2 regions of the Pseudomonas sp. GB2N2 genome follow, and region 2 is predicted to be linked to the other one. Evidence: riboswitches for the same ligand, from Rfam matches in the RefSeq annotation. Region 2 holds a riboswitch; the other holds the start of a gene.
What was found. A riboswitch is a leader RNA that binds a small molecule or an ion and turns the genes downstream of it on or off. The one in region 2 is predicted to bind cobalamin.

Region 1: it holds a riboswitch for cobalamin, as region 2 does, so the genes downstream of both, cobO (cob(I)yrinic acid a,c-diamide adenosyltransferase) here and ACYZT4_RS06425 (CbtB domain-containing protein) in region 2, are expected to answer to the same signal.

What each region holds. Positions count from the first base shown of each region.
Region 1 covers NZ_CM142701.1:2,775,938-2,791,788, reverse strand. Annotated here, with positions in the region: gene ACYZT4_RS12910 (DUF3108 domain-containing protein) at 1-57, opposite strand, end outside; gene purN (phosphoribosylglycinamide formyltransferase) at 66-716, opposite strand; gene purM (phosphoribosylformylglycinamidine cyclo-ligase) at 716-1,774, opposite strand; gene ACYZT4_RS12895 (DUF2066 domain-containing protein) at 2,159-3,217, shown strand; gene ACYZT4_RS12890 (AI-2E family transporter) at 3,256-4,329, shown strand; gene hda (DnaA regulatory inactivator Hda) at 4,550-5,254, shown strand; gene ACYZT4_RS12880 (C40 family peptidase) at 5,468-6,094, shown strand; gene ACYZT4_RS12875 (C40 family peptidase) at 6,316-6,852, shown strand; gene ACYZT4_RS12870 (PQQ-dependent sugar dehydrogenase) at 6,940-8,253, opposite strand; gene ACYZT4_RS12865 (hypothetical protein) at 8,322-8,906, opposite strand; cobalamin riboswitch at 9,062-9,295, shown strand; gene cobO (cob(I)yrinic acid a,c-diamide adenosyltransferase) at 9,377-9,988, shown strand; gene ACYZT4_RS12855 (cobyrinate a,c-diamide synthase) at 9,999-11,399, shown strand; gene bluB (5,6-dimethylbenzimidazole synthase) at 11,396-12,046, shown strand; gene cbiB (adenosylcobinamide-phosphate synthase CbiB) at 12,043-12,951, shown strand; gene cobD (threonine-phosphate decarboxylase CobD) at 12,944-13,936, shown strand; gene ACYZT4_RS12835 (cobyric acid synthase) at 13,933-15,384, shown strand; gene cobU (bifunctional adenosylcobinamide kinase/adenosylcobinamide-phosphate guanylyltransferase) at 15,463-15,851, shown strand, end outside.
Region 2 covers NZ_CM142701.1:1,391,329-1,407,179, reverse strand. Annotated here, with positions in the region: gene ACYZT4_RS06465 (MFS transporter) at 147-1,688, shown strand; gene ACYZT4_RS06460 (MerR family transcriptional regulator) at 1,672-2,082, opposite strand; gene ACYZT4_RS06455 (NADH:flavin oxidoreductase/NADH oxidase family protein) at 2,160-3,383, shown strand; gene poxB (ubiquinone-dependent pyruvate dehydrogenase) at 3,467-5,191, shown strand; gene ACYZT4_RS06445 (vWA domain-containing protein) at 5,298-5,843, opposite strand; gene ACYZT4_RS06440 (ATP-binding protein) at 5,963-6,973, opposite strand; gene cobN (cobaltochelatase subunit CobN) at 7,123-10,962, opposite strand; gene cobW (cobalamin biosynthesis protein CobW) at 10,966-12,033, opposite strand; cobalamin riboswitch at 12,130-12,342, opposite strand; cobalamin riboswitch at 12,431-12,658, shown strand; gene ACYZT4_RS06425 (CbtB domain-containing protein) at 12,779-12,973, shown strand; gene ACYZT4_RS06420 (CbtA family protein) at 12,985-13,689, shown strand; gene ACYZT4_RS06415 (cobalamin biosynthesis protein) at 13,686-14,111, shown strand; gene cobM (precorrin-4 C(11)-methyltransferase) at 14,184-14,930, shown strand; gene nfuA (Fe-S biogenesis protein NfuA) at 15,085-15,669, opposite strand; gene ACYZT4_RS06400 (acyltransferase family protein) at 15,727-15,851, opposite strand, start outside.

The sequences.
Region 1 (15,851 bases), 1.4 Mb from region 2:
TGCCTGTGCCAAAGGCAGGGCAAGCAGAGCGCAAGCGAAGAGCAGGGCGCGACGCATAAAATCTCCTAGGTTCGAATCAAGTGGCCGCTGGCCGCGAGTAACGTGCCATCCAGTAAAGCACCTTGTTCGCCGAGAGATAAACGACCTTCGGCAAACCAGCGTACAGCCATCGGGTAGATCAGGTATTCCTGGGTGTGGACTCGCTGCGCCAGACTCTGCGGCGAATCGTGCAACTCTACCGGTATTACTGCCTGTACGACCAGTGGTCCGCCATCGAGTTCCTCGGTGACAAAGTGCACGGAGCAGCCATGTTCGGTGTCGCCAGCCTCCAGCGCGCGCTGATGAGTGTGTAACCCTTTGTATTTGGGTAGCAGCGACGGATGGATATTGAGCAGGCGACCCGCGTAATGGCGCACGAAGTCAGCGCTGAGGATGCGCATGAAACCGGCCAGGATCACGAGTTTGGGAGTGAAGGCGTCGATCAGTTCGATCAGCGCGGCGTCGAAGGCTTCGCGGCCTTCGAAAGTCTTGTGATCCAGGGAGCGGGTGTCGATACCCGCATCCCTGGCGCGTTGCAGGCCGTACGCGTCGGTGCGGTTGGAAATCACCGCAGCAATGCGAACCGGGCTGTCGCCGGTCCGCGTGCTGTCGATCAAGGCCTGCAAGTTACTGCCGGTGCCGGACAGCAGCACCACGACATCACAGGTGGCAGACATTAGTGCGCCTTAAGGTTCTTCAGTTCAACCTGAGCCGCGCCTTCGGCAGCTGTCGAGATCTGGCCGATGACCCAAGGTTGCTCGCCGGCTTCACGCAAAACGTTCAACGCGGTTTCAACGTGCTCCTGAGCCACGCAGATAACCATGCCGACGCCGCAGTTCAGTACGCGGTGCATTTCGTTTTCGTCGACGTTGCCTTGCTCTTGCAGCCAGTCGAACACCGCAGGGCGGGTCCAGCTTGCAACGTCAACCACCGCTTGCGCGCCTTTTGGCAGGACGCGCGGGATGTTGTCGAGCAGGCCGCCACCGGTGATGTGGGCCATGGCTTTGACCGCGCCGGTGTCTTTTATCAGCTTGAGCAGTGGCTTGACGTAGATACGGGTCGGGGCCATCAGCAGGTCGGTCAGCGGCTTGCCGTCGAGCTGGATGTTTTCGATGTCGGCACCGGACACTTCGATGATCTTGCGGATCAGCGAGTAGCCGTTGGAGTGCGGGCCGGAAGACGGCAGGGCGAGCAGGGCATCGCCGGCCGCAACTTTCGAACCGTCGATGATTTCGGATTTTTCCACGACGCCAACGCAGAAGCCGGCGAGGTCGTAGTCTTCGCCTTCGTACATGCCTGGCATTTCAGCGGTTTCGCCCCCGACCAGGGAGCAACCGGACAGTTCGCAGCCAGCGCCGATACCGGTGACCACCTGGGTCGCGGTTTCAACGTTGAGTTTGCCGGTGGCGTAGTAGTCGAGAAAGAACAGCGGCTCGGCGCCGCACACCACCAGGTCGTTGACGCACATGGCGACCAGGTCGATGCCGATGCTGTCGTGCTTGTTCAGGTTCAGCGCCAGACGCAGCTTGGTGCCCACGCCGTCGGTGCCGGAAACCAGTACAGGCTGCTTGTAGCCGGCCGGGATTTCGCAGAGGGCGCCGAAACCGCCCAGGCCGCCCATGACTTCCGGGCGCGCAGTGCGCTTGGCGACGCTCTTGATGCGTTCGACCAATGCTTCGCCGGCGTCGATGTCTACACCGGCGTCCTTGTAGCTCAGGGAGGGTTGCTTGCTCATGATCCAGGCCTTTAGGGGGGATTCAGGGGTAACGACCGATCCAGCGGGACCGCCGGAACAGACGAAGGCGAGTGCCATGCGCGCTATTCCGACACTGCCCGGCTGTTGCCGGTCTGCGAAGGCGCGCGATTTTATCAGGCTTGAGGGGCAGCGGCCATCCTCAGGCCGACAGCAGGGGCATATCCATACAAAAAAACCGATATTGCCAGTTTGGGGTGCCTCCCGCATGGCTGTATAAGGTATCGCGATTAACCGTCTATCGTTATGGCAGTGTGAAAAACTTAATCGGGGCGTGTGAATGTTTTGCGTCGGGCGATGGTCACAGCCTTGCTCGGTTGTCTTCATGCGGTCAGTTCCAGCCGCTCTTGTCGTCAGGAATCTTCCATGCGTTTTTTCAGAACATTGTTTGTCGGTTGTTTGTCCCTGGTCAGTCTGGCAAGTCAGGCCGAATCGGTCAAAAGCCTTTATCAGGTGCGCGAGCCTGTCAGCAGCCAGGCGCCGGAAGAGCGCGATCAAGCTACCCAGCGCGCGCTCGACACGCTGGTGCTGCGTCTGACCGGCGATCCCAAGGCCGCGCAAAATCCGGGATTGGCGGCGATTCGCAAAGACCCGCAGCAGATTATCAGTCAATACGGTTTTGATGCCGGTCCGCCGGAAGTGCTCAAGGTCGATTTCGACCCGGCCAGCACCGAGCAGGCGTTGCGCCGGGCCGGGCTGTCGTTGTGGGGCGCAAACCGACCGTCAATCCTCGCCTGGTGGCTGAACGACTCCGCCGAAGGTTCGAGCCTGGTCGGTGATGGCCAGGCCAGTGCTGCGCCGTTGCGGCGCGCGGCGCAACACCGTGGCTTGCCGCTGCGTCTGCCGCTGGCGGACCTGAGCGAGCAACTGGTCGCCACGGCGCCGAATCTTGAAGGAGCGGACGCCGCGCCTTTGCGCGCGGCCTCGGAGCGTTACAACGCAGACGCCTTGCTGGCGGTGCATGCCCACGAAGAGGGTGGCCAGTGGCAGGCCAAATGGCATTTATGGCTCGGCGATCAGAAAGAGGCGGGCAGCGTGCAGGGCGGCGATCAGGCCGCCGTGGCCGACGCGGTGTTGCTGGCGGTCAGTCAGCGCCTGGCGCCGCGCTTTGCGGTCAAGCCGGGTGCCTCGGGCGAGCAGTTGCTGGAAGTGCAGGGCATGAACCTGGAACGTTACGCGACGCTCGGGCGTTTGCTCGAACCGTTTGGCGGGCGCCTGCAAAGTGTCGACGCTGACCGGATTCTCTATCGGGTCAACGGCAGCGCCGAGCAGTTGCGTTCGCAGTTGTCGCTGGCGAAGTTGCAGGAGGTGCCGGCGGGTGAGGCGCCAGCACCGGCGGCGCCTGTGCAGCCGGTGGCGGAGGGATCGGCACCGGCTGTTGCACCTGCGCCGGCCCTGGTGCCGCAGTTGCGTTTCCGTTGGTAGGGTTTTCTTTCTTTATATAGAAGCATATGGAGTTGTTCATGGCCGATACGCGGCGTTGGTTCTGGTTGGGTGGAGTGGTTCTGCTCTGCGCGTTTATCTGGCTGTTGCATCCGATTCTGACGCCGTTTCTAGTGGCGCTGCTGTTGGCGTATCTGTTCGATCCGCTGGTGGATCGGCTGGAAAAGGCCGGTCTGTCGCGAACCTGGGGCGTAGTCGCAGTTTTCGCGCTGTTCACTTTGATTTTCACCACGCTGCTGTTGGTGTTGGTGCCGTTGCTCGCCAAACAGCTGTTTCGCCTATATGAGCTGGCGCCACAGATGCTCGACTGGTTGCAGCACAGCGCGTTGCCATGGGCGCAGTCGAAGTTCGGCCTGTCGGATGGCTTCTGGAAATTCGACAAGCTGAAGGCGGCCATCAGCGAACACATGGGTCAGACCACCGACATCGTCGGCGTGGTGCTGAGTCAGGCGACCGCTTCCAGCCTGGCGTTGATCGGCTGGCTGGCCAACCTGGTGCTGATCCCGGTGGTGAGTTTTTACTTGCTGCGCGACTGGGACATCATGATGGCCAAGATCCGCAGCTTGCTGCCACGCGATCGTGAAGAACGCGTGGTGACGCTGGCGGGCGAATGCCATGAAGTGCTCGGTGCGTTTGTGCGCGGGCAGTTACTGGTGATGGTGGCGCTCGGCGTAATCTACGCAGCGGGGCTGATGCTGGTCGGGCTGGAGCTGGGGTTGTTGATCGGCGTGATAGCCGGTCTGGCGGCGATCGTGCCCTACATGGGATTCGTCATCGGGATTGGCGCCGCGTTGATTGCGGGTCTGTTCCAGTTTGGCGGCGACCTTTACCCAATGCTGGGCATCGTCGCGGTGTTCATGGTGGGTCAGGCGCTGGAAGGCATGGTGCTGACGCCGTTGCTGGTGGGAGACCGGATCGGGCTACACCCGGTGGCCGTGATCTTCGCGATTCTCGCCGGTGGCGAGCTGTTCGGTTTTACGGGCGTGCTGCTGGCGCTGCCGGTGGCGGCGGTGATCATGGTGCTGGTGCGCCATGTGCATGATTTGTATAAGGATTCAGATATCTACAGTGGTGCTGACGAACCCGAGTTGTAAGGTTCGCAGATAGCACCTTGCGGGCGGCCGGTTTTATTGCCGGGCCGGCCCGTATCCCTTGCGCTGCTCTGCGCAAAAAACTGTCACAAAACCGGTGTGATAACGCAAACCTTTGATTTTGCTTATGGTCCGCCGCATTGTGCGGTCAGCGTCACGGGTATAAACTTCGCAAACTTTACACAGAGGCCACTAACGGTTCCTTGGGAACTGTTCAGTCAGCATGAAACCGATTCAGCTGCCCCTAGGTGTGCGTCTGCGTGACGACGCTACCTTTATCAATTACTACCCAGGCGCCAACGCCGCTGCACTCGGCTATGTCGAGCGGCTGTGCGAAGCCGACGCCGGCTGGACCGAGAGCCTGATTTATCTCTGGGGCAAGGACGGGGTAGGGCGCACGCACCTGCTGCAAGCCGCCTGCCTGCGATTTGAACAGCAGGGCGAGCCGGCGGTGTATCTGCCGTTGGCCGAACTGCTGGATCGCGGCACCGAAATCCTCGACAACCTAGAACAGTACGAACTGGTCTGCCTGGACGATCTGCAGGCGGTTGCTGGCCGAGCGGATTGGGAAGAAGCGTTGTTTCACCTGTTCAACCGTCTGCGCGACAGCGGTCGGCGTCTGCTGATTGCCGCGTCGACTTCACCGCGCGAATTGCCGGTAAAGCTGGCGGACCTGAAATCGCGCCTGACCCTGGCACTGATTTTCCAGATGCGACCGCTGTCCGACGAAGACAAACTGCGTGCCTTGCAACTGCGCGCCTCCCGTCGCGGCCTGCACCTGACCGACGAAGTCGGGCATTTTATTCTGACTCGCGGTACTCGCAGCATGAGCGCGTTGTTCGAGTTGCTTGAGCGCCTCGATCAAGCTTCCCTCCAAGCTCAGCGCAAGTTGACTATCCCCTTCCTCAAAGAGACGTTAGGTTGGTGAAGCCCCCGTTTTTCGGGGGCTTCGGCATATTTCAGGCGTCAGAAAATCCGCTTTCCTGCGAGGTGCAGGCCGCGCGAACGTCTAAATGGGGCTTAAGCGCTTAGATGTCAGCGCGAAACCGGGAAGTCACATTAAGTTCGATTGAATTTGCAAATCAGACCGATAGTGGGCATAGTCTCGGCTTCTTTATAACTAACAGCCACGGTCGTGCCCATGCTAAAGCGCTTCGCACCCCTCGTGCCTCTCGCACTCGTCACCCTGTTGTTCGGTTGCGCTGCCCACTCTCCAGTGTCCGAGCAAGCGCCGCAACAGCAGGCTAAAAATTCAGTTACCGCTCAATCCTCTTCCATTCTTTTCCAGGAAGAGCTCGCTACTGACAAGGAACTGGCTGACTTCGCCGACGGCAAGTCGTACCAGCTTCCGGTTCTGGCCGACAGCATCCTTGAACGTGGCATGTCCCTGATCGGTACCCGTTACCGTTTCGGCGGTACCTCCGAGGCAGGCTTCGATTGCAGCGGCTTCATCGGTTACCTGTTCCGTGAAGAGGCCGGCATGAACCTGCCGCGCTCCACACGCGAAATGATCAACGTTGACGCACCGCTGGTCGCTCGCAGTGCGCTCAAGCCGGGCGATCTGCTGTTCTTCGCCACCAATGGTCGCCGCGGTCGTGTCAGTCACGCCGGGATCTACCTTGGCGACAACCAGTTCATCCACTCCAGCAGCCGCAAAAGCGGTGGTGTCCGGGTTGATAGCCTGGGTGACAGCTACTGGAACAAAACCTTCATCGAAGCCAAGCGCGCACTCGCAATGGCCCCGACCGTGGTCACAGCACGCAAGTAAATGTTCTGCAGTCGTCACCTCAGTGGCGACAATCGCCGGCGCTGCAACGGAGTAGGCGGACAATTTGTAAGGCGAACTTAAAGTCTTACTTGAAGTTTGGCGTATAGCCGCTAGAATCCTGTCTATTATTGATGGCAAACCGCCTGCGTGCTGCGCAGGCGGTTTTCTTTTCTGTCCTTTCGACGGGAAAAAAGCCGCAGCCAGATCAGGATGTTCTGCAGATGACGATGTCGGCCCGCCTCGCACTCATGTTTTTCGCAGCATTGCTCAGCGCTTGCGCCAGTCGCCCACCGCCGCCTGCGTCGGTGGTCCGCGCGCCGATTGTCTTCAGTTCTTCGCAACCCTTTTCGCCCGAGGCGGAAGACGTGCTGTTTCGCGCGTTGGGCCTTGTTGGCACGCCTTATCGCTGGGGCGGCAACACGCCGGATTCAGGATTCGATTGCAGCGGCCTGATCGGTTATGTCTACCGCGACGTCGCCGGCATCGCCTTGCCGCGCACCACCCGCGAAATGATTAGCATGCAGGCGGCCGACGTCGGTAAAGAAGGCTTGCAAACCGGCGACCTGATTTTCTTCGCCACCAATGGCGGCTCCCAGGTCAGCCACGCGGGGATTTATGTCGGCGAAGGCCGCTTCGTGCACGCGCCGGCGACTGGCGGCACGGTGAAGCTCGACAGCCTGTCCAAGGCGTATTGGCAGAAAGCCTACCTCAGCGCCAAGCGTGTCCTGCAACCTGAACATCTGGCGCGCAATCCTTAGTTCCTGGCGGTCATCGGGCGCTGGCGTTAAACCCCTGTGGGAGCGGGCAACCCCGCTCCCACATTTTTTATGTCTTGAAAGTCGGATCTACTTCACCGCTGACACCCGCCACACCTTGTTCCCCACATCATCCGCCACCAGCAAGTCCCCCTGTTGATCGATCACCACACCCACCGGCCGGCCCATGGCGTCTTCGTCTTTATTGAGGAACCCGGTCAGCACATCCACCGGGGTCCCGGTCGGTTTGCCCGCCTTGAACGGCACGAAAATCACTTTGTAACCACTGTGCGGCTTGCGGTTCCACGACCCGTGCTGGCCGATGAATGCGCCTTCCTTGAATTGCGCGGGCAGCGAATTGCCTTCAGCAAACGTCAGGCCCAGCGACGCCGTATGCGGGCCGACCGCGTAGTCCGGTGCAATGGCCTTGGCCACCAGGTCCGGGTTTTGCGGGTCGACGCGAATGTCTACGTGCTGACCGTAATAACTGAACGGCCAACCGTAGAATGCGCCGTCCTTGACCGAGGTGATGTAGTCCGGCACCAGGTCGCTGCCGATTTCATCCCGCTCGTTGACCGCCGTCCACAGCGCGCCACTCTGCGGCTCCCAGGCCATGCCGTTCGGGTTACGCAAGCCTGACGCGAAGATCCGGTGGTTACCGCTAGCGCGATCGACTTCCCAGATCGCCGCGCGACCTTCTTCCTTGTCCAGACCGTTTTCAGCGACGTTGCTGTTGGAGCCGACGGTGACGTACAGCTTGCTCCCGTCCTTGCTGGCGATGACGTTTTTGGTCCAGTGGTGATTCAGAGGGCCGCCCGGCAGATCGACGACTTTGATCGGTTGCGACTTGATCGCCGTATCGCCGTCTTCATAGTGGAATCGCATCAAACGATCGGTATCGGCGACATACAGGTCGTTGCCGACCAGGGTCATGCCGAAAGGCGAATTGAGGTTTTCCAGGAACACCGTTCGGGTTTCGGCGATGCCGTCGTGGTCCTTGTCCCGTAGCAGCGTGATCCGGTTCGGGCTTGGGACGCCAGCACCGGCGCGGCCCATGACTTTCTTCATGACCCAGCCTTTGATGCCTTTGCCGTCATCGGGTTTCGGTGGCGCGTTGGTTTCGGCGACCAGCACGTCGCCGTTGGGCAGTACGTACAGCCAGCGCGGGTGATCGAGACCTTCGGCAAACGCGGCGACCTGGGTGCCCGCGGCGGCGGTGGGTTTTGCGCCATCGGGCCAGCCGATGGCCGGAGCGATGTTCACCGTCGGGATCAGGGTCTTGTTCGGTTCTGGCAGTTTGGGCGACGGGCCGGTGCCGTCGGAGACTTGCAGGCTGGAGGTTTCACCGCAGGCGGCGAGCCCTCCGGCGAGGGCGATGACGAGAACGAGCTGGGGCTTGCGCATGCTGAACTTCCCTATAAATGCAGTGACCTGATCAGTAGAGAAGCGCAAACCCGCGATGGTTCAACCGGTTAGCCGCGAGCCTCCTTGAGGAGCACGGCAATACCCGGGTGATAGTTGCCGGCTTCGTTGCGCAATTTGCGGTAGGCGTAGGGGAAATACCAGGCGACGGCGCAGGAATGTTCCTTTTGCAGGTCGTCCACCATGTCCTGGAGTTCTTCCGGCGTCGCGCTTTGCTGGGCCTTTTGTGGGGCAACGAACAGGCAGCCGAGCTTCAGGTCGCTGGAGTAGCTGATGCGTTTTGCTTCGCTGGTGATGTCCAGCAACGCCTGAGTCAGGTTCAGGCTATTGACCCGTGGCCAGCGTTGCGTGGTTTGCAGATAAGCGCGTTCTTCGGGAGAAGCGATAAACAGATCGGCGCGACCGTTGCGTTCGCCTTCTTCATTCTGTTTGCGCGTGGGTGTTTGCTGCAGCGTGACCATTTCCGCCATCCAGGCCGCGGCGGAGAGCAAGCCGAGGTTGGCTTTTTCGTCGTACCAGTAAGGGGTGTCGTTATCGCCGCGCACGGCGTTGTAGCGGTCAATACAGTCAAACCACCGTTCCAGCACCGGGCGCAGGAATTCCAGCTTCGGATTGCTGATGATCATGCCTTGCATACGGCTTACCCTTGTTCTTGTGATGTGGGGTTGTGGCTATTTGATATCACTGCTGAGAGTGTGGCACAAAGATTATCATCAGTTAGTTGATCGACGGCAGTTATTCGCCCGGCGGCGCCCCGGCTTTAATTGACGCTCCACCCCCAACCCTCTAACCTTCGCGGCTTGTTTCAGGTGCTCTGTGGCCTCGGTCGACAGAGTGAAACAGGGAAGCCGGTGAGTGCGTTGGTTCAACTGATGAACCGCCACGATCCCGGCGCTGCCCCCGCAACGGTAAATGAGTGAAAACTGCGCCTTGAGCCACTGTGTTTTTATCGACATGGGAAGGCGCGCAGTCCGGCGAAAAGCCGCTCATGAGCCCGGAGACCGGCCTGATCCATCCAGCGGCATCACGGTGGGCGATGCCAGGCTTTTTGCCGTCTATTCTTGTGCCTGCCCGCCGTTATCCAGTCTCAACGGAGAGCTCCCCCATGACTGATACCCCCGATCGTGACGAACGCCACCTGGCGCGCATGCTGCGCAAAAAAGCCGTGATCGACGAGCGCATCGCCAACTCGCCGAACGAATGCGGGCTGCTGCTGGTGCTGACCGGCAATGGCAAAGGCAAAAGCAGCTCGGCGTTCGGCATGCTCGCGCGCTCCATGGGCCATGGCATGCAATGCGGCGTGGTGCAGTTCATCAAGGGCCGTCACAGCACCGGTGAAGAGTTGTTCTTCCGGCGTTTCCCGGAGCAGGTAAGGTTCCATGTGATGGGCGAGGGCTTTACCTGGGAAACCCAGGACCGTCAGCGCGACATCGCCGCCGCGGAAGCGGCCTGGGCGGTTACCCGCGAACTGCTGCGCGATCCGTCGATCGGCCTGGTGGTGCTCGACGAATTGAACATCGCCCTCAAGCACGGATACCTCGACCTCGATCAGGTACTCAGCGACTTGCAGGCCCGTCCACCGATGCAGCACGTGGTGGTCACCGGCCGCGGCGCCAAGCCGGAAATGATCGAACTGGCCGACACCGTCACCGAAATGGGCGTGATCAAGCATGCGTTCCAGGCCGGGATCAAAGCGCAGAAGGGCGTTGAGCTGTGAGTACTATTTTATGAAAAGCCTGCGTCATTGCCCGGCGGTCCTGATCGCCGCGCCGGCCTCAGGCCAGGGCAAGACCACCGTCACTGCCGCGCTGGCCCGTTTGCATCGCAATCAGGGACGCAAGGTTCGCGTGTTCAAATGCGGCCCGGACTTTCTCGACCCGATGATCCTCGAGCGCGCCAGCGGTGCGCCGGTGTATCAACTGGACATGTGGATGGTCGGCGAGCAGGAAAGTCGTCGGTTGTTGTGGGAAGCTGCCGGTGAAGCGGATCTGATCCTGATCGAAGGCGTCATGGGCCTGTTCGACGGCACGCCGTCGAGCGCCGACCTGGCGCGGCACTTCGGCGTGCCGGTGCTCGGAGTGATCGACGGTACGGCAATGGCGCAGACCTTCGGCGCGCTGGCGTTGGGCCTGGCGAAGTATCAGCCGGATTTGCCGTTCGCCGGGGTGCTGGCCAACCGTGTGGGCACCTTGCGCCATGCTCAGTTGCTCGAAGGCAGCCTGACCGAAGGTATGCGCTGGTACGGCGCATTGTCCCGGGAAACCGGGATTGAATTGCCGAGCCGGCACCTTGGTCTGGTGCAGGCCAGCGAGTTGAATGACCTCGATCTGCGTCTCGATGCGGCGGCTGAATCACTGGCCAGCAGCTGCGACGTTGCGCTGCCGCCACCGGTGCAATTCGCTGCGCCCGAAATGATCGCCGCCGAACCGTTGCTGGACGGTGTTCGCATTGCGGTGGCCCGTGACGAAGCCTTTGCGTTTACTTACGGCGCGAGTCTGGATTTGCTGCGGGCGATGGGCGCTGAACTGTCGTTCTTTTCGCCGATTCGTGACACCCAGTTGCCGGAAGCTGACAGCCTCTATCTGCCGGGCGGTTACCCGGAATTGCACCATGTGGCGCTGTCGCAAAATACGTCGATGCTCGACGCCATCCGCGCGCATCACGCGGCGGGCAAACCGTTGCTGGCCGAATGTGGCGGCATGTTGTACCTGCTCGATTCGCTGACCGATATCGAGGGCTCGCGCGCGGAACTGGTCGGTTTGCTCGCGGGTGATGCGGTGATGCAGAAAAAGCTGGCGGCGCTGGCCTTGCAAGCGGTGGAGTTGCCGGAAGGTTCGCTGCGCGGGCATACCTATCACCATTCGTTGACCAGCACCGAACTAGAGCCGATTGCCCGTGGCCTGAGCCCGAATGGCGGGCGCGGGGCGGAGGCGGTTTATCGCGAGGGGCGGATGACGGCTTCCTACGTACACTTTTATTTTCCGTCGAATCCGACCGCGATTGCCGCGTTGTTTGCGCCTGGACATGAGGTCGCCATCGCGAGCAGGCTCACTCCTACATTGGATAGCGCTTTACCTGAAGAAATGCGGTCAACTGTAGGAGCGAGCCTGCTCGCGAAGAGGCCATGACCGACAACGCATTCACTGAAGGCGAACGCGCAGCGGTTTACCGCGCCATCGCCGAGCGCCGCGACATGCGCCACTTCACCGGTGGCACCGTCGAGCCCGAGCTACTTCTGCGTCTGCTAGAAGCCGCCCACCAAGCCCCGAGCGTCGGCCTGATGCAGCCCTGGCGGTTCATCCGCATCAGCGACCGGGACTTGCGCGGCCAGATCCAGTTACTGGTGGAAGACGAACGCATCCGCACCGCCGAAGCCCTCGGCGAACGCACTGATGAATTCATGAAGCTAAAAGTCGAAGGCATCAACGACTGCGCGGAAGTGCTGGTCGCCGCCTTGATGGACGATCGCGAGCGGCACATTTTCGGCCGCCGCACCTTGCCGGAAATGGACATGGCCTCGCTGTCCTGCGCAATCCAGAACTTGTGGCTGGCGTCCCGTGCCGAAGGACTCGGCATGGGCTGGGTGTCATTGTTCGAACCGCAAGCCCTGGCCGACTTGCTCGGTTTGCCAGTCGGGGCCAAGCCCTTGGCGATTCTTTGCCTGGGGTCGGTCAAGGAATTCTATCCGGCGCCGATGCTGGTACTCGAAGGCTGGGCGCAGGCGCGTTCACTCAGCGAGTTGCTGTATGAAAATTATTGGGGAGTGAGTCAATGAGTGTGGCGTTATTGAGTGTCGCCGCAGTTGCGCTGGATGCGCTGCTGGGTGAACCCAAACGCTGGCATCCGCTGGTGGCGTTCGGCCGTTTTGCCGACCGCATCGAACAACGGTTCAATGGCGGCGGTCGCGGCTGGCGCAGTCACGGCGTCACGGCCTGGGTAATCGCGGTGCTGCCGCTGACGTTGCTCGCCACGGCGTTTTCCTGGGCGCCTTATGTCGGCTGGATCGTCGAGATTCTCGCACTGTATTGCGCCCTCGGTTTGCGCAGTCTGGGTGAGCACGTCGGGCCGGTCGCGAAGGCGCTGCGCAGCGATGATCTGGAGGAAGCGCGCAAGCGTGTCGGCTATCTGGTCAGTCGCCAGACCAGTGAGCTGGACGAGACCGAAGTCGCCCGCGCCGCCACCGAATCGGTATTGGAGAATGGCAGCGACGCGGTATTTGCCGCGCTGTTCTGGTTTGTCGTGGCCGGCGCGCCCGGGGTGGTGCTCTACCGATTGAGCAATACGCTGGATGCGATGTGGGGCTATCGCAACGAACGCTTCGAACGGTTTGGCTGGGCGGCGGCTAAGATCGATGACGTCCTCAACTACATTCCCGCGCGACTGGTGGCGTTGACCTACGCGCTGCTGGGAAAAACCCGACTCGCGCTCAAGTGCTGGCGCAGCCAGGGCCCGACCTGGGACAGCCCGAACGCCGGTCCGGTGATGGCGGCGGGTGCCGGTGCGCTGGGTGTCGAATTGGGCGGGGCGGCGATTTATCACGGTGAACTGCATCAACGTCCGCCGCTGGGCGAAGGCGTGCCGGCGGACGCCGACTCCATCGACCGCGGCTGGCAATTGGTCCAGCGCGGGGTATGGTTATGGCTGCTGATTCTCTGCGTGGGGGCTGAATTTTATGCTTGAACACGGTGGGCGCTTGCGTAAGGTAGCGCTCGAATACGGCATCGCCGAAACCGAATGGCTCGACCTGTCCAGCGGCCTCGCGCCCTGGCCGTTTCCGGTCCCGGACATTCCATTGCGCGCATGGGCGCGATTGCCGGAAACCGATGACGGGCTGGAACAGGCCGCCTGCGATTATTACGGCGCGGCGCATGTGCTGCCGGTGGCCGGTTCGCAAATGGCCATCCAGTTGCTGCCACGTTTGCGCCGGGTCGGCAAGGTCGGCGTATTGTCGCCGTGCTACGCCGAGCACGCCGAAGCCTGGCGACGCAACGGCTACATTGTGCGCGAAGTGCTGGAGCAGGAAGTCGACTTCTTCCTCGACAGCCTCGATGTGCTGGTGGTGGTCAACCCGAACAATCCTACCGGCCTGAGCCTGACCCCGAGCCGTTTGCTCGCCTGGCATTCCAGGCTCGCCCAGCGCGGCGGCTGGCTGGTGGTGGACGAGGCGTTCATGGACAACACGCCGCAGCTGAGCCTGGCGCCGTGTGCGCATCAGGTCGGCTTGATTGTGCTGCGTTCCTTTGGCAAGTTTTTTGGTCTGGCCGGGGTGCGGCTGGGGTTCGTGCTGGCGGAGCGCAAGTTGCTCAAATTGCTCGCCGAGCAAGTCGGGCCGTGGGGCGTCAGCGGACCGACGCGAGTGGTCGGGCAAGCCTGTTTGCGGGATACCGAGGGGCACGCCAGGCAACGTGTACGCACCGAACAGGCCCGCGAACGTTTGGCGTTGTTGCTTGAGGTGAATGGTTTCAAACCTCAGGGCGGTTGCGCGTTGTTTCAATGGGTGGTGACCGAGCTCGCGCCAGAGCTGCACAAGTTCATGGCCCGGCGCGGCATTCTATTGCGGCTGTTCACGCACACCACCAGCCTGCGTTTCGGCCTGCCCGGCGAAGAAGCCGATTGGGCTCGACTTGAGCAAGCGCTCGACGCCTTTGCCAAGGAAACCCGATGACCACGTTGATGGTGCAGGGCACGACCTCGGATGCGGGTAAAAGCACGCTGGTGACGGCGCTGTGTCGCTGGGTCATCCGCCAAGGCGTGCGCGTCGTGCCGTTCAAGCCGCAGAACATGGCACTCAACAGTGCCGTGACCACCGACGGCGGCGAGATCGGTCGCGCACAAGCGGTGCAGGCCCAGGCCGCCAAACTTGAACCGCACACCGACATGAACCCGGTGCTGCTCAAACCCAACAGCGACACCGGCGCCCAAGTGATCATTCACGGGCGCGCCGTCACCACGATGAACGCCGTCGCCTATCACGACTACAAAGTCATCGCCATGCAAGCAGTGCTGGCTTCCCACGCACGGCTGAGCGCGGCTTATCCCGTGGTCATGGTCGAAGGCGCGGGTTCGCCGGCGGAGATCAATCTGCGTGCCGGCGACATTGCCAACATGGGATTTGCCGAGGCGGTGGATTGCCCGGTGGTGCTGATCGCCGACATCAATCGCGGCGGGGTCTTCGCGCATTTGGTGGGCACGCTGGAACTGCTGTCGCCGAGCGAGCAGGCGCGGGTCAAAGGTTTCATCATCAACCGTTTTCGAGGCGACATTGCCCTGCTGCAACCGGGCCTCGACTGGCTTGAAGCGCGCACCGGCAAACCGGTGATCGGCGTGTTGCCCTATGTGATGGACCTGCATCTGGAGGCCGAGGACGGCATCGATCAGCGTCAGATCGACAAGGCCGATCAGGTGCTGAAAGTCGTAGTGCCGGTGTTGCCGCGCATCAGCAACCACACCGATTTCGATCCGCTGCGCCTGCACCCGCAAGTGGACCTGCAATTCATCGGTCCCGGCCAGGAGATTGCGCCGGCCGACCTGATCATTCTGCCTGGCTCGAAAAGCGTGCGCAGCGATCTCGCGTACTTGCGTGCCAATGGCTGGGAAACCGCCATCGCCCGCCATCTGCGTTACGGCGGCAAAGTGCTGGGGATTTGCGGCGGCCTGCAAATGCTCGGCGAGCAGGTGCACGACCCGCTGGGCCTCGAAGGCGCGCCGGGTTCCAGCGCCGGGCTCGGTTTGCTGGCGTTCACCACGCAACTAGAGGAAGAAAAGCAACTGCGCAATGTACGCGGGCGCCTGGCGCTGGAAGATGCGGCCGTCAGCGGTTATGAAATCCATGCCGGCGTGACGAGCGGGCCGGCGTTGGAAAACGCCGCCGTGCAACTGGACGATGGCCGTTGCGACGGTGCGCAAAGTCTCGATGGGCAGATTTTCGGCACTTACCTGCATGGTCTGTTTGAATCGCCGGCGGCGTGCAGTGCGCTGTTGCGTTGGGCGGGATTGCAGGACGTGCAGGAGGTGGATTACCACGGGTTGCGCGAGCGTGATATCGAGCGGTTGGCGGATCTGGTGGAGAAACATCTGGATACCCGGCTGTTGCGTGAACTCTGCGGGATTTGAGCTGACTGTGCCGCCCCCTTCGCGAGCCGGCTCGCGAAGGCGTCAGTCCTCACACCGCCAATTAAAAGGTCATGACCCATGTTGCAACTAATCCTCGGCGGCGCCCGTTCCGGTAAAAGTCGACTGGCCGAAAAACTGGCGACAGACAGCCAATTGCAAGTCACCTACATCGCCACCAGCCAACCTCTGGACGGTGAAATGAATGAACGAATCGCCCATCACCGCAGCCGCCGCCCCGCCGAATGGGCGCTGATCGAAGAACCGCTGGAACTCGCCCGCGTCCTGCGCGAAACCGCCGCGGCCGATCGTTGCCTGCTGGTGGATTGCCTGACCCTTTGGATCACCAATCTGCTGATGCTCGACGACACCGCGCGCCTGAGCGCCGAACGCGAAGCCCTGCTGGACTGCCTGGCTGACCTGCCGGGTGAAATCATTTTTGTCAGCAACGAGACCGGAATGGGTGTCGT
Region 2 (15,851 bases):
TAATGAAGTGCCGGTTGCCGGCTAACAAATTCCGCAAACGGCCAAAGTAAACTGGTCCGGCATTCACAGTAGAGAGCCCCAGCCATGTACGTCAAACCTCTGTACACACTTGCGACGACAGTCCTTGCGCAAAAGGCAATCAATCCATGAGCCGCGTCGATCCGCGCTTGACCCTGCTGACCGCGTCCGGCGTCTGCTCGCTGATCGTCCTCGACACCAACATCGTCGCCGTCACCCTGCCGACGATAGCCCGTGACCTCGGTGCCAACTTCGCCGACATCGAATGGGTGGTCAGCGCCTACATGCTGGCCTTCGCCGCCCTGCTATTGCCCGCTGGCAGCATCGCCGACCGCTTTGGCCGGCAGAAAACCCTGCTGTGTGGCCTGGGCATTTTCATCCTCGCGTCCATCGGTTGCGGCGCCGCGCCCAATGCGTTGTTCCTCGACATTGCCCGGGCGATCAAAGGTGTCGGCGCCGCATTGCTGCTGACCTCGGCCCTGGCCTCCATCGGCCACACCTTTCACGATGAAGTCGAACGGGCCAAAGCCTGGGCGTTCTGGGGGGCGTGCATGGGCGTGGCGATGACCGCTGCGCCCACCGTCGGCGGGCTGATCACCGAATACATCGGTTGGCGTTGGATTTTCTACCTCAACTTGCCGGTGGGCCTGTTCCTCATGGCCATGGTCTGGCGTACGGTGCCGGAATCCCGCGATCCGCAATCCGCCCGTCTCGATCCTTGGGGCAGCCTGGCCTTCAGCGCCAGCCTGCTGTGCCTGATGTGGGGATTGATCGAAGTCAACCGGATCGGCTGGAACAACTCGGCCACCTACGCCCGACTGATCGGCGGCGCGCTGTTACTGGGCGCGTTCGTGGTGATCGAGCGGATGCAGCAACGGCCGATGGTCGACCTGAAACTGTTTCGGCACCCGCGTTTCATCGGCGCCCTGCTCGGCATGTTTGCCTACGCCGGATGCGCTCAGGTGATGATGACGCTGCTGCCGTTTTACCTGCAAAACGGCCTGGGTTTCTCGGCCATTGCTTCGGGCCTGGGCATGTTGCCGTTTGCCCTGACCATGCTGATTTGCCCGCGCATCGGCGTGCGCCTGTCCCGCCGATTTGCTCCGGCGACGTTGATGGCCGCCGGTTTGACCCTAGTCGGCAGCGGCAATCTGCTCAGTGCCTGGGCGGTCAACAGCGGCGGTTACCTGGCCTTCGCCCTGGCGATTTCCGTGACCGGCGCCGGTGCCGGGCTGCTCAATGGCGATACGCAGAAAAACATCATGGCTTGCGTGCCTCGGGAGCGCACCGGCATGGCGTCGGGCATGAGCACCACCATGCGTTTCAGTGCCATCGTGCTGGCGATTGGCGTGTACGGCGCCTTGCTGTCCAGCCATACCGAGCAACTGCTGCGCGCCAGTCTGTCGATACAGGGCACGCAATGGCTGGGCCAGGCTCAGGGCATCGCCTCGCGGGCGGTGGCCGGAGACATGACGGCGGCGATGAGCCTGCTGCCGGACAGCGCACGCACGCTGGTTGAACCGCTGGCCCGCCAGGCGTTTGTCGGTGGTTTCAGTCTGTTGCTGTGGGTCGCCGGTCTGCTCGCCTTGTTGGGCGCGCTGGTGGTGGGCACGTTGATGCGCAGTCCGATCCCCGCGCCATCGGCTGCCACGCTTACTGCGAATGCTTGAATGACGCCAACACCCGCTCGGCATTGGCATCGCAGCTCATGCCGTCGGGTTTTGCCTGAATATCCGCGATCACTGCCAGCAGCTTCGCCTTGCTCTGCGCCAGGTGCTGCTGCATTTCCTCGATCTGGTCTATTTTGCGCCGCAGACCTGCCACCAGTTCGTCGTGCTTGAACTCACCGATCGCGGTGTGGGGTAACAATTGCTTCAACTCTTCAAGACTGAAGCCGGCCTGCTGCGCGCAATGGATGAGGTACAGCGTTTGCACCACCTGCTCGGGATAATGCCGGTAACCGTTCGCCCGGCGTTCGACCTTCTGGATGAGGCCCTGGGCCTCGTAAAAACGGATACGCGAGGCGTTGAACCCGCTTAACTGCGCCAATTCACCAATCTTCATCTCGACCTCGTTTGCCTGCTTGACATTAAAGTTGACTTTAAGCTTAGCCTCCACGCTTCACTGATGAGGAGTCAAGCATGTCGCCCTTTCAAACGTTGAATTTGCCCAACGGCCAGATCATCGGTAACCGCATCGCCAAAGCGGCGATGGAAGAAAACCTCGCCGATATCGGGCAGGCGCCTTCCGATGCACTCCTGCGCTTGTATCAAGCCTGGTCCGAGGGCGAAGCCGGCCTGTTGTTGACCGGCAACGTGATGATCGACCGCCGCGCCATGACCGGCCCCGGCGGCGTGGTGCTTGAAGATGAGCGAGATATGCAAGGCTTCCAACAGTGGGCGACGATTGGCCGCTCCGGCGGTGCGCAATTCTGGATGCAGCTCAATCACCCTGGGCGTCAGACCATGGCCAATCTCGGCCAGCAGGCGTTGGCGCCCTCGTCGGTGGCACTGGATCTGGGTGGATTTTCCAAGCTGTTTGCCCAACCCAAACCGATGTCCGAGGGCGATATCAGCGAGGTGATCACCCGCTTCGCGACCAGTGCGGCGCTCGCCGAAAAGGCCGGCTTCAGCGGCGTGCAGATTCATGCCGCGCACGGTTATCTGATCAGCCAATTCCTCTCGCCGTTGACTAACCGACGTGACGACCGCTGGGGCGGAACACTGGAAAACCGCGCGCGCCTGCTGATGGAAGTCCTCGGCGCAGTGCGCCAGGCCGTTTCGCCGCAGTTTTGTGTGTCGGTGAAGCTCAACTCGGCCGACTTCCAGCGCGGCGGCTTTGATGCCGACGACGCCCGGCAGGTGATTCAGTGGCTCAACGATCAGCAGATCGACCTGCTGGAACTCTCCGGCGGCAGCTACGAAGCCCCGGCCATGCAAGGCGAAGCCCGCGATGGCCGCACTCTTGCGCGGGAGGCGTACTTTCTGGAAATGGCGGGCGAACTGGCCAGCGTGGCGCGCATGCCAGTGATGGTGACGGGCGGGATCCGGCGCCTGGCGGTCGTTGAGCAAGTCCTCGCCAGCGGCATCGCCATGGCCGGCATCGGCACGGCGCTGGCGATCGAACCGCACTTGGTCAAACACTGGCGAGAAGGCAAGGACAGCCATCCGCAATTGCCGCCGATCGATTGGAGGCGCAAGCCGCTGGCGTCGCTGGCGAACCAGGCGGTGGTGAAATTCCAGCTGCGGCGCCTGAGCCGCGGGCGTAAAACCCGGCCGCAAGTGTCGGCGGTCTGGGCACTGATTCTTGACCAGTTGTTCCTGAGCCGCCGTACGCGGCAGTATCGTCAGGCAATGGCCAAGTAATCACGAACCGGCGGGAGTCATGGTCGTCACGGCGTTGTCCTCTTTTAACCCCAAGGACAACTCATTGATCACTGGAGCACCCCATGGCGAAAATCACCCTTGCCCAGCAACTGGCAACCACCCTTGAACAGGCCGGCGTCAAACGTATCTGGGGCCTGACCGGCGACAGCCTTAACGGTCTGACCGAAGCGTTGCGCACGATGGACAGCATCGAATGGATGCACGTGCGCCACGAGGAGGTCGCGGCGTTTGCCGCCGGGGCCGACGCCGCGATGACCGGTGAACTGGCGGTATGTGCCGGCAGTTGCGGGCCGGGCAATCTGCATTTGATCAACGGGCTGTTCGATTGCCACCGAAATCATGTGCCGGTGCTGGCCATCGCCGCGCAGATTCCGTCCTCGGAAGTGGGCCTGAATTACTTTCAGGAAACCCATCCTCAAGAATTGTTCAAGGAGTGCAGTCACTTCATCGAACTGGTGAGCAACCCCGCGCAAATGCCGCAGGTGCTGCATCGCGCGATGCGCAGTGCAATCCTCAACCGGGGCGTGGCGGTGGTGGTGATTCCGGGTGACGTGGCGTTACAGGAGGTCGAAGACAACCTCAAGCCGTGGCCGCTGCTGTCAAAGCCGCGCACCCTGCCCTCGCCCGACGATCTGCAGCGTCTGGTCGACCTGTTGAGCGACAGTAAAGCCGTGACGCTGATGTGCGGCGCCGGTTGCGCCGGCGCTCATGATCAGGTGGTGGCGTTGGCCGATGCCCTCGGCGCACCGGTGGTGCATGCGCTACGCGGCAAGGAACACGTGGAATGGGACAACCCGTTCGACGTCGGCATGACCGGCTTGATCGGCTTCAGCTCGGGTTACCACGCCATGCTCAACTGCGACACGCTGGTGCTGCTGGGCACTGACTTTCCCTATCGCCAGTTCTACCCCACCGACGCGACCGTCATTCAGATCGATCATGATCCGCAAGCCCTTGGCCGCCGTACCACGCTGGACCTGGGCATCGCCGCGGACGTCAGAGAAACACTTGCCGCGCTCTTGCCGCGCCTGCCCTACCGCGCTGACCGTAGCTTTCTGGAATCGTCGCTCAAGCATTACCAGAAAGCCCGTCAGGGCCTGGATGACCTGGCCCAACCTTCGCCTGCCGGCCGGCCGATTCATCCGCAATACCTCACTCGCTTGCTGAGCGAGCTGGCCGATGACGATGCGATCTTCACCGCCGATGTGGGCACACCCACGGTGTGGGCGGCGCGCTACCTGAAAATGAACGGCAAGCGTCGGCTACTCGGCTCGTTCAACCACGGTTCGATGGCCAACGCCATGCCTCAGGCGATTGGCGCGCAAGCCGCATTTCCCGACCGCCAGGTGATTTCGCTCTCGGGCGACGGTGGGTTCAGTATGTTGATGGGCGATTTCATTTCGCTGGCGCAGTTGAAGTTGCCGGTAAAAATTATCGTCTACGACAACGCGTCGCTGGGGTTTGTCGCCATGGAGATGAAATCCAGCGGGCTGCTGGACACCGGCACGGACCTGCACAATCCGGATTTCGCGGCGATGGCCAATGCCATGGGCATTCTGGGGATTCGGGTTGAAGAATCCGAAGCGCTGGAACCGTCCTTGCGTCGCGCGCTGGCGCACGACGGCCCGGTGCTGGTGGATGTGGTGACCGCGACCCAGGAACTGGCAATGCCGCCGACCATCAAGCTGGAACAGGCCAAGGGGTTCAGTTTGTACATGCTCAAAGCGGTGATGAGCGGGCGTGGGGATGAGGTGATCGAGTTGGCGCGGACCAACTGGTTTCGCTGAAAAATGAGTCGCCTCCATCGCGAGCAGGCTCACTCCTACAAGGGAAATGCATTCCAATGTAGGAGCGAGCCTGCTCGCGAAGACTCCAGCGCAGGCAACACACGGTTCAATCTGGAATCAGCTCATCAATGTGCCGATAATCCGCTTGCAACTCCGCCGCCAATTGCCGCGCCCGCCCCAATCGAATTGGCCCACGCTCAATGTCAATCAGCAGCCCCGGGCACTCCAGCGCCGGCAACATCGACCACTCCTTCAGCCGCCCATCCGTCACCAGCAATAACCGCTGCTGCTCCGCCGGGAAGCGTTTTTGCCGCACCGCAAGCCAGCGTCCCGCCTCGCCCAATGCTGCCAGCAACGGCGTGCCACCGCCCGCGCCAAGCCCCTCGAGCCAATGGCCCAATCCGCTGGACGCTTTCAGGCCTTGCACTTGCCACGTTGGCGCATGCCCGCTCGCGGTCATTAACGCCAGTCGCGCACGCTGGCGGTAAGCGTCGTCGAACAGTTGCGCCAGCAATCCCTTGGCATCGCTCAACGCCTGATGACGACGGGTCGAGGCCGAGGCATCGACGATCACCATCCACAGTTCATGGGGCGAACGGGTGCGCAATTGAAACAACACATCCTGACGTTGACGCGGCCGGCCATTGAGCAAGGTGCCGGGCCAGTTGATCGAGCCACTGCGAGAAGCGTGACGCTGGCCCTGTTTGCCGTGGTCGAGTTGTCCGGCGCGGGGTCTGGCATTCGCCCCCGCATCAGATCGAGGGCGAATGCCTAGGGCTTTTTTGGCCAGCTCGGCACTTCACGTCGGGCCCCGACCGGCAGCGACTGCGCGGGCATTTCACCCCACTGGCCCTGGCCTTCGCTCGGGGTGGATGGCTGGGGTGAAGGTTGCTGCCCCTGTTGCTGAACCTGTTGCGGCGCGGGCGAAGAGGATTCCCGACGACGATGACGCAGGGCGAATTCGGCGACGGCTTCGATATCTTCTTCGGCAATCGCGCTCGCCCCGCGCCATGCCGCGTGGGCACGGGCGGCGCGCAGCCAGACCAGGTCGGCGCGCAAGCCGTCGACGCCGGCCGCGAAACAACGCTCGGTAATCTGCGTCAGCGCCTGATCGTCGAGGGGGATGCTCGCCAGCGTGCTGCGCGCGCGCTCGCAACGTTCGCGCAGGGACTGCTGCTGATTTTCCCACTCGGCGCAGAAGCGTTGCGGGTCGCTGTCGAAATCCAGCCGGCGACGGATGATCTGGCCGCGCTCGGCGGGCGCTGTGTGACCACCAAGGGCGACGTTCAGGCCAAAACGATCGAGCAATTGCGGGCGCAGTTCGCCCTCTTCCGGGTTCATCGTGCCGATCAGCACGAACTTCGCAGAATGCCGATGGGAAATGCCGTCGCGCTCGATCAGGTTGGTGCCACTGGCGGCAACGTCGAGCAGCAGGTCGACGAGGTGATCGGGCAGCAGATTGACCTCGTCGACGTAGAGCACGCCGCCGTCTGCCTTCGCCAGCACGCCGGGGGAAAACTGCGCACGCCCCTCGCTCAGGGCAGCGTCGAGGTCGAGGGTGCCGACCAGGCGTTCCTCGGTGGCACCGAGCGGCAAGGTGACGAATTGACCGCTGGCGAGCAGGTCCGCGAGGCCTCGGGCCAAGGTCGACTTGGCCATGCCGCGCGGGCCTTCGATCAGCACGCCGCCGATTTTCGGGTCAATGGCAGTCAGGCACAGGGCGAGTTTCAAATCGTCGGCGCCGACCACGGCGGATAGGGGAAAATGCGGGGTGTCGGTCATTATTAACTCTCGGTCATGGTCGGTCATTCCAAAAACACCTCAACCCTGTAGGAGTGAGCCTGCTCGCGATGGCGCTGGGTCAGGTGAATAAATGTCGACTGACACACCGCCATCGCGAGCAGGCTCACTCCTACAAGGGTTGCGGGGTGTCAGCTGTCTTCTTCTATGTCCAGCAGCAGGTTTTCCAGCGCTTTTTTATAAGCGCCCGGCTCCTGCCACATCCCGCGCTGCTGCGCTTCCAGCATCCGTTCGGTCATGTCCCGCAGCGCCTGCGGATTATGTTCGCGAACAAATTCGCGGGTCGCCGGGTCCAGCAGGTACGCGTCCGCCAGCAACGCGTATTGGTGATCGTCGATCAACTGCGTCGTCGCGTCGAAGGCGAACAGGTTATCGACCGTGGCCGCCAGTTCGAACGCGCCTTTGTAGCCGTGGCGTTTCACGCCATCGATCCATTTCGGATTCGCTGCCCGGGAACGAATCACCCGGTTCAGCTCTTCCTTCAAGGTGCGGATCTTCGGCAAGTCCGGCTGACTGTGATCGCCATGGTAGCTGGCCGCCGCTTCGCCGCTGAGGCTTTCGACGGCGGCGAGCATGCCGCCCTGAAACTGGTAATAGTCGTTGGAATCGAGCACGTCATGCTCGCGGTTGTCCTGATTTTGCAGCACCGCCTGCACTTGGCTCAGGCGTTGGGCAAACTGTTCGCGCGCTGCCGTGCCTTCGTCGGAACCGCCGTAAGCGTAGCCGCCCCAGTTCAGATACACCTCGGCTAAATCCTCGCGGCTCTGCCACAAGCGCCCGTCGATGGCGCCCTGCACGCCTGCGCCGTAAGCGCCGGGCTTGGCCCCGAAGATGCGCCAACCGGCCTGACGTTGCGCCGCATCCTGATCAAGGCCCGATTGCACCAGGGTTTCACGTTCGGCGCGGACCTTGGCCGCCAAGGGGTTGAGGTCGTCCGGCTCGTCCAGCGCGGCGACCGCTTGCACGGCGGCGTCGAACAGGCGGATCAGATTGGCAAAGGCATCACGGAAGAACCCCGAGACGCGCAACGTCACGTCGACGCGCGGACGGTCGAGCAGGCTCAAGGGCAGAATCTCGAAATCGTCGACCCGCTGGCTGCCCGTGGCCCAGACCGGACGCACGCCCATCAGCGCCATGGCTTGCGCGATGTCATCGCCACCGGTGCGCATGGTCGCGGTGCCCCAAACCGACAGGCCGAGCTGACGCAAATGATCGCCGTGGTCCTGCAAGTGCCGTTCGAGAATCAGGTTCGCCGACTGAAAGCCAATGCGCCACGCGGTGGTGGTTGGCAGGTTCCGCACGTCGACCGAGTAGAAGTTGCGGCCGGTAGGCAGCACGTCCAGCCGCCCGCGACTCGGCGCGCCGCTCGGGCCGGCGGGGACAAAGCGACCGCTGAGGGCGTCGAGCAGGCCGCGCATTTCTGCGGGTCCGCAGGCGTCCAACCGTGGCGCGACCACCTCAAGCAGGTTGTCGAGGATGGCGTTCACTTCAACCCACCCCGCCCCTTGTAGGAGTGAGCCTGCTCGCGATGGTGTGTCAGTCGACACCGATGTGGCTGACACACCATCGCGAGCAGGCTCACTCCTACAGGTATCGAGTGTCTGGGAGATCAGTTGCGCGGCAAACAGTTCCAGGCGTTCGCGGGTATCGCCGGCTGTTCGCCAGGCTTCTTCACTGACAGATTGCAAGGCATCCGGACGCGGCCCGATCCACGGCTCGGCCAACGCACAATCCAGCGGATCAAACCCCAACTCGAACGCCTTGGCCAACGCCCGCAACAAACTCGACTGCGCCCCGCGACCATCGCCCCGGGGAATGCGCAGCAACGCCAGCAATGTATCAATGCGCAAACGCCCGGTCGGCGATTCGCCGAAGATGTGCAGGCCATCGCGGATTTGCGACTCCTTCAAATCGCACAGGTAAGTGTCGAGGCGCGGCAGCCAGATCGCGGCGTCTGCATCGCTGTCGAGCTTCGCGTCCAGTTGCAGCTCGCGGTCGATGTGCGTGTCGCGCACCAGTTGCAGGATGTCGCGCTGCAATTCCCGGGCGCGACGTGGATCGAGCAATTGCGCTTCATAATATTCGTCGGCGAGCAATTCAAGGTTACGCAGCGGCCCGTAGGTCTCGGCGCGAGTCAGCGGTGGCATCAGGTGATCAATGATCACCGCTTGCGTGCGACGCTTGGCCTGGGCGCCCTCGCCCGGATCGTTGACGATGAACGGATAGATATTCGGCAGCGGCCCGAGCAACGCGTCCGGCCAGCAGTTTTCCGACAGCCCGACGCCCTTGCCCGGCAGCCATTCGAGGTTGCCGTGCTTGCCGACATGGATCACGCCGTGGGCGCCGTAGGTGTTGCGCAACCAGAAATAGAACGCCAGATAACCGTGGGGTGGCACCAGGTCCGGGTCGTGATACACCGCGCTCGGATCGACCTGATAACCCCGCGCCGGTTGAATGCCGACGAAGGTCAGACCAAAACGCAACCCGGCGATCATCATCCGCCCGCCACGGCACATCGGGTCGCTGTCCGGCGCGCCCCAGCGTTCCAGCACGGCGTGGCGATTGGCTTCGGGCAACGCGTTGAACATCCGCTGGTAGTCATCCAGCGCCAAGCTTTGATGGCACGGACGCTGGTCGAGGGTGTCGAGGTCGTTGCTGACGCCGCCGAGCAATTGCTGGATCAACGCGGTGCCGCTTTCAGGCAGCTCTGCCGGCAACGGATAACCTTCCTGATGCAACGCACGCAGGATGTTCAGCGCCGCAGCCGGGGTATCGAGGCCGACGCCATTGCCAATGCGCCCGTCGCGGGTCGGGTAGTTGGCGAGGATCAGCGCGATGCGCTTTTCGCTGTTCGGCACCCGCGCCAGATCGATCCAGCGCCGCGCCAGTTCTGCGACAAAATCCATGCGTTCCGGTTGTGGCCGGTAACACACCACATCCGATTGACTGCGCTCGCTGCGCCACGCCAGGTCCTTGAAGCTGATCGGCCGACTGATAATTCGACCGTCGAGTTCCGGAAGCGCGATGTGCATCGCCAGATCGCGCGGCCCGAGGCCTTGCTCGCTGGCGCGCCAGCCGGGTTCGTTGTCTTGGGCGCAGATGGCCTGGATCACCGGAATATTGCGGCGGAACGGCCGCAAATGCGGGGCTTCCGGGCTGGACTGGGCGAAGCCGGTGGTGTTGAGAATCACCCCGGCTTCGACTTCATCCAGCCAGTCCTCGACCACCGTCAGGCAGCCGGGTTCTTTCAGACTGGCCACGGCAATCGGCAACGGGTTCAAGCCCGCCGCTTGCAAGCGCCGGCAGAACACATCAATGAACGCGGTGTTCGCCGCCTGCAAATGCGAGCGGTAAAACAGCACCGCTGCGACCGGCTGACCGCCTTGCCAGTCGGCTTGCCAATCCTTCAGTTCCGCAGGACTTTTTTGTGGGTGGTAGAGCGCGGTGCGCGGCAGGGTTTGCGGTTCGGCCCAGGCGTAGTCGCGATCCAGCCAGCGATTGGCCAGGCAGCGAAAAAAATCGAGGGCGTTGGCCATGCCGCCCTGGCGCAGGTAATGCCAGAGCCGGTCGCGATCTTCGGCAACCACGCTGCTGAGGTCGCTGAGCTCCGGGTCCGGACGGTCGTCACCGGGCACCAGAATCAGTTGCACGCCGCGCTGCGACAACTCGACCAGACGTTCGACCCCGTAACGCCAATAAGCAATGCCGCCATGCAGCGAAATCAGGATCACCTTGGCGTGACGCAGCACTTCGTCGACATACAAATCGACCGACGCGTGATTTTGCACCTGCATCGGATTGGCCAGGCGAACGCTCGGGTAATCGTCCGGCAACTGCTGCGCGGCCTCGGCGAGCAACGCCAGGCTGGAATCGCCGCTGCACAGGATCACCAGTTCGGCGGGGGTTTGCCCAAGGTCGGCAATATTGTCATCCGAGACGAAACCGCCGGGCTGGGTCCTGAGCAAGTGCATGGGTTAAACGCTGAGCGCGGCGCGCAATTGCGCTTCGAGTTGTGCGGCGTCCAGCGCCTGACCGATCAACACCAGACGCGTGGTACGCGCTTCATCGGCACCCCACTGACGGTCGAAATGCTTGTCGAAACGCGTGCCCACGCCCTGAATCAGCAGGCGCATCGGTTTGTTCGGGATCGCGGCGAAGCCCTTGACGCGGAGGATGCCGTGCTTGACCACCAGTTGGGTCAGCGCGTCCATCAGCAGGCTTTCGTCGGCCTGCGGCAATTCGATGGAAATCGAATCGAACGCGTCGTGATCGTGGTCGTCAGGGTCAGCGCCGTCGTGGTGATGATCGTGATGGCTGTGACGGCTGTCGATGTGCTCTTCGGAACCAGCGCCGAGGCCGATCAATACGTCCAGTGGCACGCGACCGCTGCAGGCTTCGATGACTTTCACCGCCGGCGGCAGTTCTTCGGCGACTTCCAGGCGCACACGGGCCAGGTCTTCAGGGCTGATCAGGTCGGCCTTGTTGAGGATCACCAGGTCGGCACTGGCCAGTTGATCGGCGAACAGTTCGTGCAGCGGCGATTCGTGGTCCAGGTTCGGGTCAAGTTTGCGCTGGGCGTCGACCTGATCCGGGAAAGCGGCGAAGGTACCGGCGGCCACGGCCGGGCTGTCGACCACGGTGATCACCGCGTCAACCGTGCAGGCGCTGCGGATTTCCGGCCATTGGAAGGCTTGGACCAGAGGTTTTGGCAAGGCCAGGCCCGACGTTTCGATGAGGATGTGATCGAGGTCACCGCGACGGGCAACCAGTTCGCGCATCACCGGGAAAAATTCTTCCTGGACGGTGCAACACAGGCAGCCGTTGGCCAGTTCGTAGACCCGGCCGTTGGCTTCTTCCTCAGTGCAGCCGATGGAACACTGCTTGAGGATGTCGCCGTCGATGCCCAGCTCGCCGAATTCATTGACGATCACCGCGATGCGCCGGCCCTGGGCATTGTCGAGCATATGACGCAGCAACGTGGTTTTGCCCGAGCCGAGAAAGCCGGTAACGATGGTGACGGGGAGTTTGGCCAGTGTTTTCATCGGATGCCCTTTGGCAAGGTGGCGGGCAAACGGGACGACGACCGCAGCGACAGACGCGCGGAAGATTTCGCCACCGGATCACCCCGCCCGGTTGTAGTGAGAATTCGTGTCGAGGCAGGTCTCCTGGCTGACGGTGTGCCGGTCGAAAGACCGGCGTTCACTGCGCCTTCCCGCGGGCTCCATGGCTGGAGCGTGCAGTGGCGTGGCAGCGAACATCACCGTTCACAGTTGCGGGGGCAGCCGCGGCATCGACCGCGTTCCCTTCTTAGCTTCGGCAAACGCCGAAGAACCTCGAATGCGCAAGGCTACGCATCGTCTTGGGGCGGGTCAATGTTCACCGGTTGATCAGCTAAACGAGAACCCTTGCCAATTGACGCCCAACCCCCGCCCATGCTCTCCTACACGCCTTGTTACGGGTGCCCTTCACAGGGTGAAACGGGAAACCGGTGAATCATGTGCTTTACTCAAAGCCATGTCAGTCCGGTGCTGCCCCCGCAACGGTAAGCGAGCGAAGGATCAGATCCACTGTGCCAGCAGTTCGGCATGGGAAGGTGATTCTTGCAGGTTTCGGCTGGCGCCCAAGCCCCTCGCGAGCCCGGAGACCGGCCCGCAACACAAAGTGACTTTGACGTTCACTGAACAACAAACCCGCGGTGGGCGGGCGCTGTTTGAATTTCTGCGAGCCCGGTTCGCAGGGGTCTTTCATGCGCTCTATCCACCCGCTGACAGACCAGAGGGAAGCGCCATGTCGATCATCAGCAGCACCGGCCACGCATCAGCCGGCACCACCACGACCACTTTGGCACAACGCCTGACCGCCGCCGTCTGCGCGTCGATCCTCGGCGCGTGCCTGGTCTACTTCGCCGGTTTCTCGCACATCGAAGCGGTGCACAACGCTGCCCACGACACCCGTCACAGCTCCGCGTTTCCGTGCCATTGAGACCTGCCGATATGATCAAGCGTATTGCGCAAACCGCAGGTTTCACCGGGCTACTGGCCGCCCTGCTGCTGACCCTGCTGCAGAGCTTCTGGGTTGCTCCGCTGATTCTGCAGGCGGAAACCTATGAAAAATCCGAGCCGGCTGTGGTTGAAATGCACGAACACGCCACCGGTGCCGCCGCTCACACCCACGATGCCGACGCCTGGGAGCCGCAAGACGGCTGGCAGCGCGTGCTGTCGACAACCGGCGGCAACCTGGTCGTGGCAGTCGGTTTCGCCCTGATGCTGGCCGGTCTCTACACCTTGCGTGCGCCGACCAAAACGTCCCAAGGCCTGCTGTGGGGCCTGGCCGGTTACGCGACGTTCGTCCTGGCGCCGACCCTCGGCCTGCCGCCGGAACTGCCGGGCACTGCCGCAGCTGATCTGGCGCAACGGCAAATCTGGTGGATCGGCACCGCCGCGTCTACCGCGGTGGGCATTGCCCTCATCGTATTCAGCCGTCACTGGTTGATGAAGATTCTCGGCGTGGCAATCCTCGCGGTTCCCCATGTGATCGGCGCGCCACAACCGGAAGTGCACTCGATGCTCGCTCCGGAAGCTCTGGACGTTCAGTTCAAAATCGCTTCGCAGCTGACCAACATGGGATTCTGGCTTGCTTTGGGCCTGATCAGCGCTTGGTTGTTCCGCCGCAAAAGCGACGGCCAATACCACGCATGACGGAAAACAGTGCGGCGCTGACGCTAGTCGTCGGCCTGGGCTGCCAGCGCGGCTGCCCCGTCAGCACGCTGCGGGCGCTATTCGATCAGGCATTACAGATGCATAACATCGGACTTCAGCAGGTCACGGCCCTGGCCAGCATCGACCTGAAGCGCGACGAGCCGGGCCTGATCGAACTCGCCGCACAACTTGAACTGCCGTTGCTATATTTCAGCAGCGAGCAGTTGCAAGGTTACAAATCGCGACTCAGCCATCTTTCGGACATCGCCTTCGAACGCACCGGATGCTACGGCGTGGCAGAAAGTACCGCCCTCGCCCTCGCAGAACAGTTGGCTCAGGCCCCGGCAACCCTGCTGATTTCGCGGCAAAAATACGCCCAGGCGACCCTGGCAGTGGCGCAGGCCACACAAAACCCCCGATAATCTGCACCCCCGATCATGAGCAATCTTCATCTGAAGCCTTGCCAAGCCCCCCTTTTCTGACAGGAAACGACGATGACCGTCTACTTCATTGGCGCGGGTCCCGGTGACCCGGAGCTGATCACCGTCAAGGGCCAGCGGTTGATCCGCAGCTGCCCAGTGATCATCTACGCCGGCTCCTTGGTACCCGCCGCAGTGCTTGAAGGCCATTGCGCAGAAGTTGTGGTCAACAGCGCCGAACTGCACCTGGAACAGATCATCGACCTGATCAAGACCGCTCACGTTAATGGCCAGGATGTGGCGCGGGTGCATTCCGGCGATCCGAGTCTATATGGCGCTATCGGCGAGCAGATCCGCTACCTGCGCGAACTCGATATTGCGTTTGAAATTATCCCGGGTGTGACGGCCACGGCGGCCTGCGCGGCACTGCTGGGTGCGGAGTTGACGCTGCCGGACGTGTCACAGAGCGTGATTCTGACCCGCTACGCCGACAAGACGGCGATGCCGGCCGGCGAAGAGTTGGCGAGCCTGGCGCAGCATGGGGCGACCATGGCGATTCATCTGGGGGTGAATCACCTGGAGAAAATTCTTGTGGAGTTGCTGCCGCACTACGGCGTGGACTGCCCGATTGCAGTGATTCACCGGGCGACCTGGCCGGATCAGGATTGGGTGGTCGGGACGATTGCGGACATTGCCGGGAAGGTCGAGGCGAAGGGGTTTCGCCGCACCGCATTGATTCTGGTGGGTCGGGTGTTGGGCAGTGATCAATTCAGCGAGTCATCGCTGTATCGCGCCGGACATGCGCATTTGTACAGACCTTAGGGCCTCATCGCGAGCAGGCTCACCCCACAGGGAGTTGTGTGCGACACCGATTCAATGTAGGAGCGAGCCTGCTCGCGATGGCGTCATTGAATTTTCCGCATAAAAAAACGGCGCTCACGGGGCGCCGTTTTTCATGTCGCAGCGAACACCTTAATCAGTAGTAGGCATTTTCTTTCTGCGTGTGGTCAGTCACATCGCGCACACCCTTGAGCTCGGGAACACGCTCGAGCAAGGTGCGCTCGATGCCTTCACGCAAGGTGACGTCGGCCTGGCCGCAGCCCTGGCAACCGCCACCAAACTTCAGCACGGCGATGCCGTCGTCGACCACATCGATCAGGCTGACCTGACCGCCGTGGCTGGCGAGCCCCGGGTTGATTTCGGTTTGCAGGTAATAGTTGATGCGCTCGTTAACCGGGCTGTCGGCGTTGACCATCGGCACTTTGGCGTTTGGCGCCTTGATGGTCAGTTGTCCGCCCATGCGGTCGGTGGCGTAATCGACTACCGCATCGTCCAGAAAAGCTTCGCTGAACGCGTCGATGTAAGCGGTGAAGCTTTTCAGCCCCAGTGCCGTGTCTTCGGGTTTTTCTTCGCCCGGCTTGCAATACGCAATGCAGGTTTCGGCGTACTGGGTGCCAGGCTGGGTAATAAAGACGCGGATCCCGATGTTCGGGGTGTTCTGCTTCGAGAGCAGATCAGCCAGGTAATCGTGGGCGGCGTCGGTGATGGTAATAGCGGTCATGGAAACTCCTCGCAGGCTTGGGCGCAGTTTACGCCAATCATCGCGCCGTACAAAGTCCTAGTATTTTTGTCGGGAAAGCGCCAACTCCCCAGCAGCCGACGGTTCGCCGTCAATCCAGTCTTTAAGCCACCGATAGCTGCATTTTTCCACCCATTCATAACTTGCCCACGAAGCCACGGCGA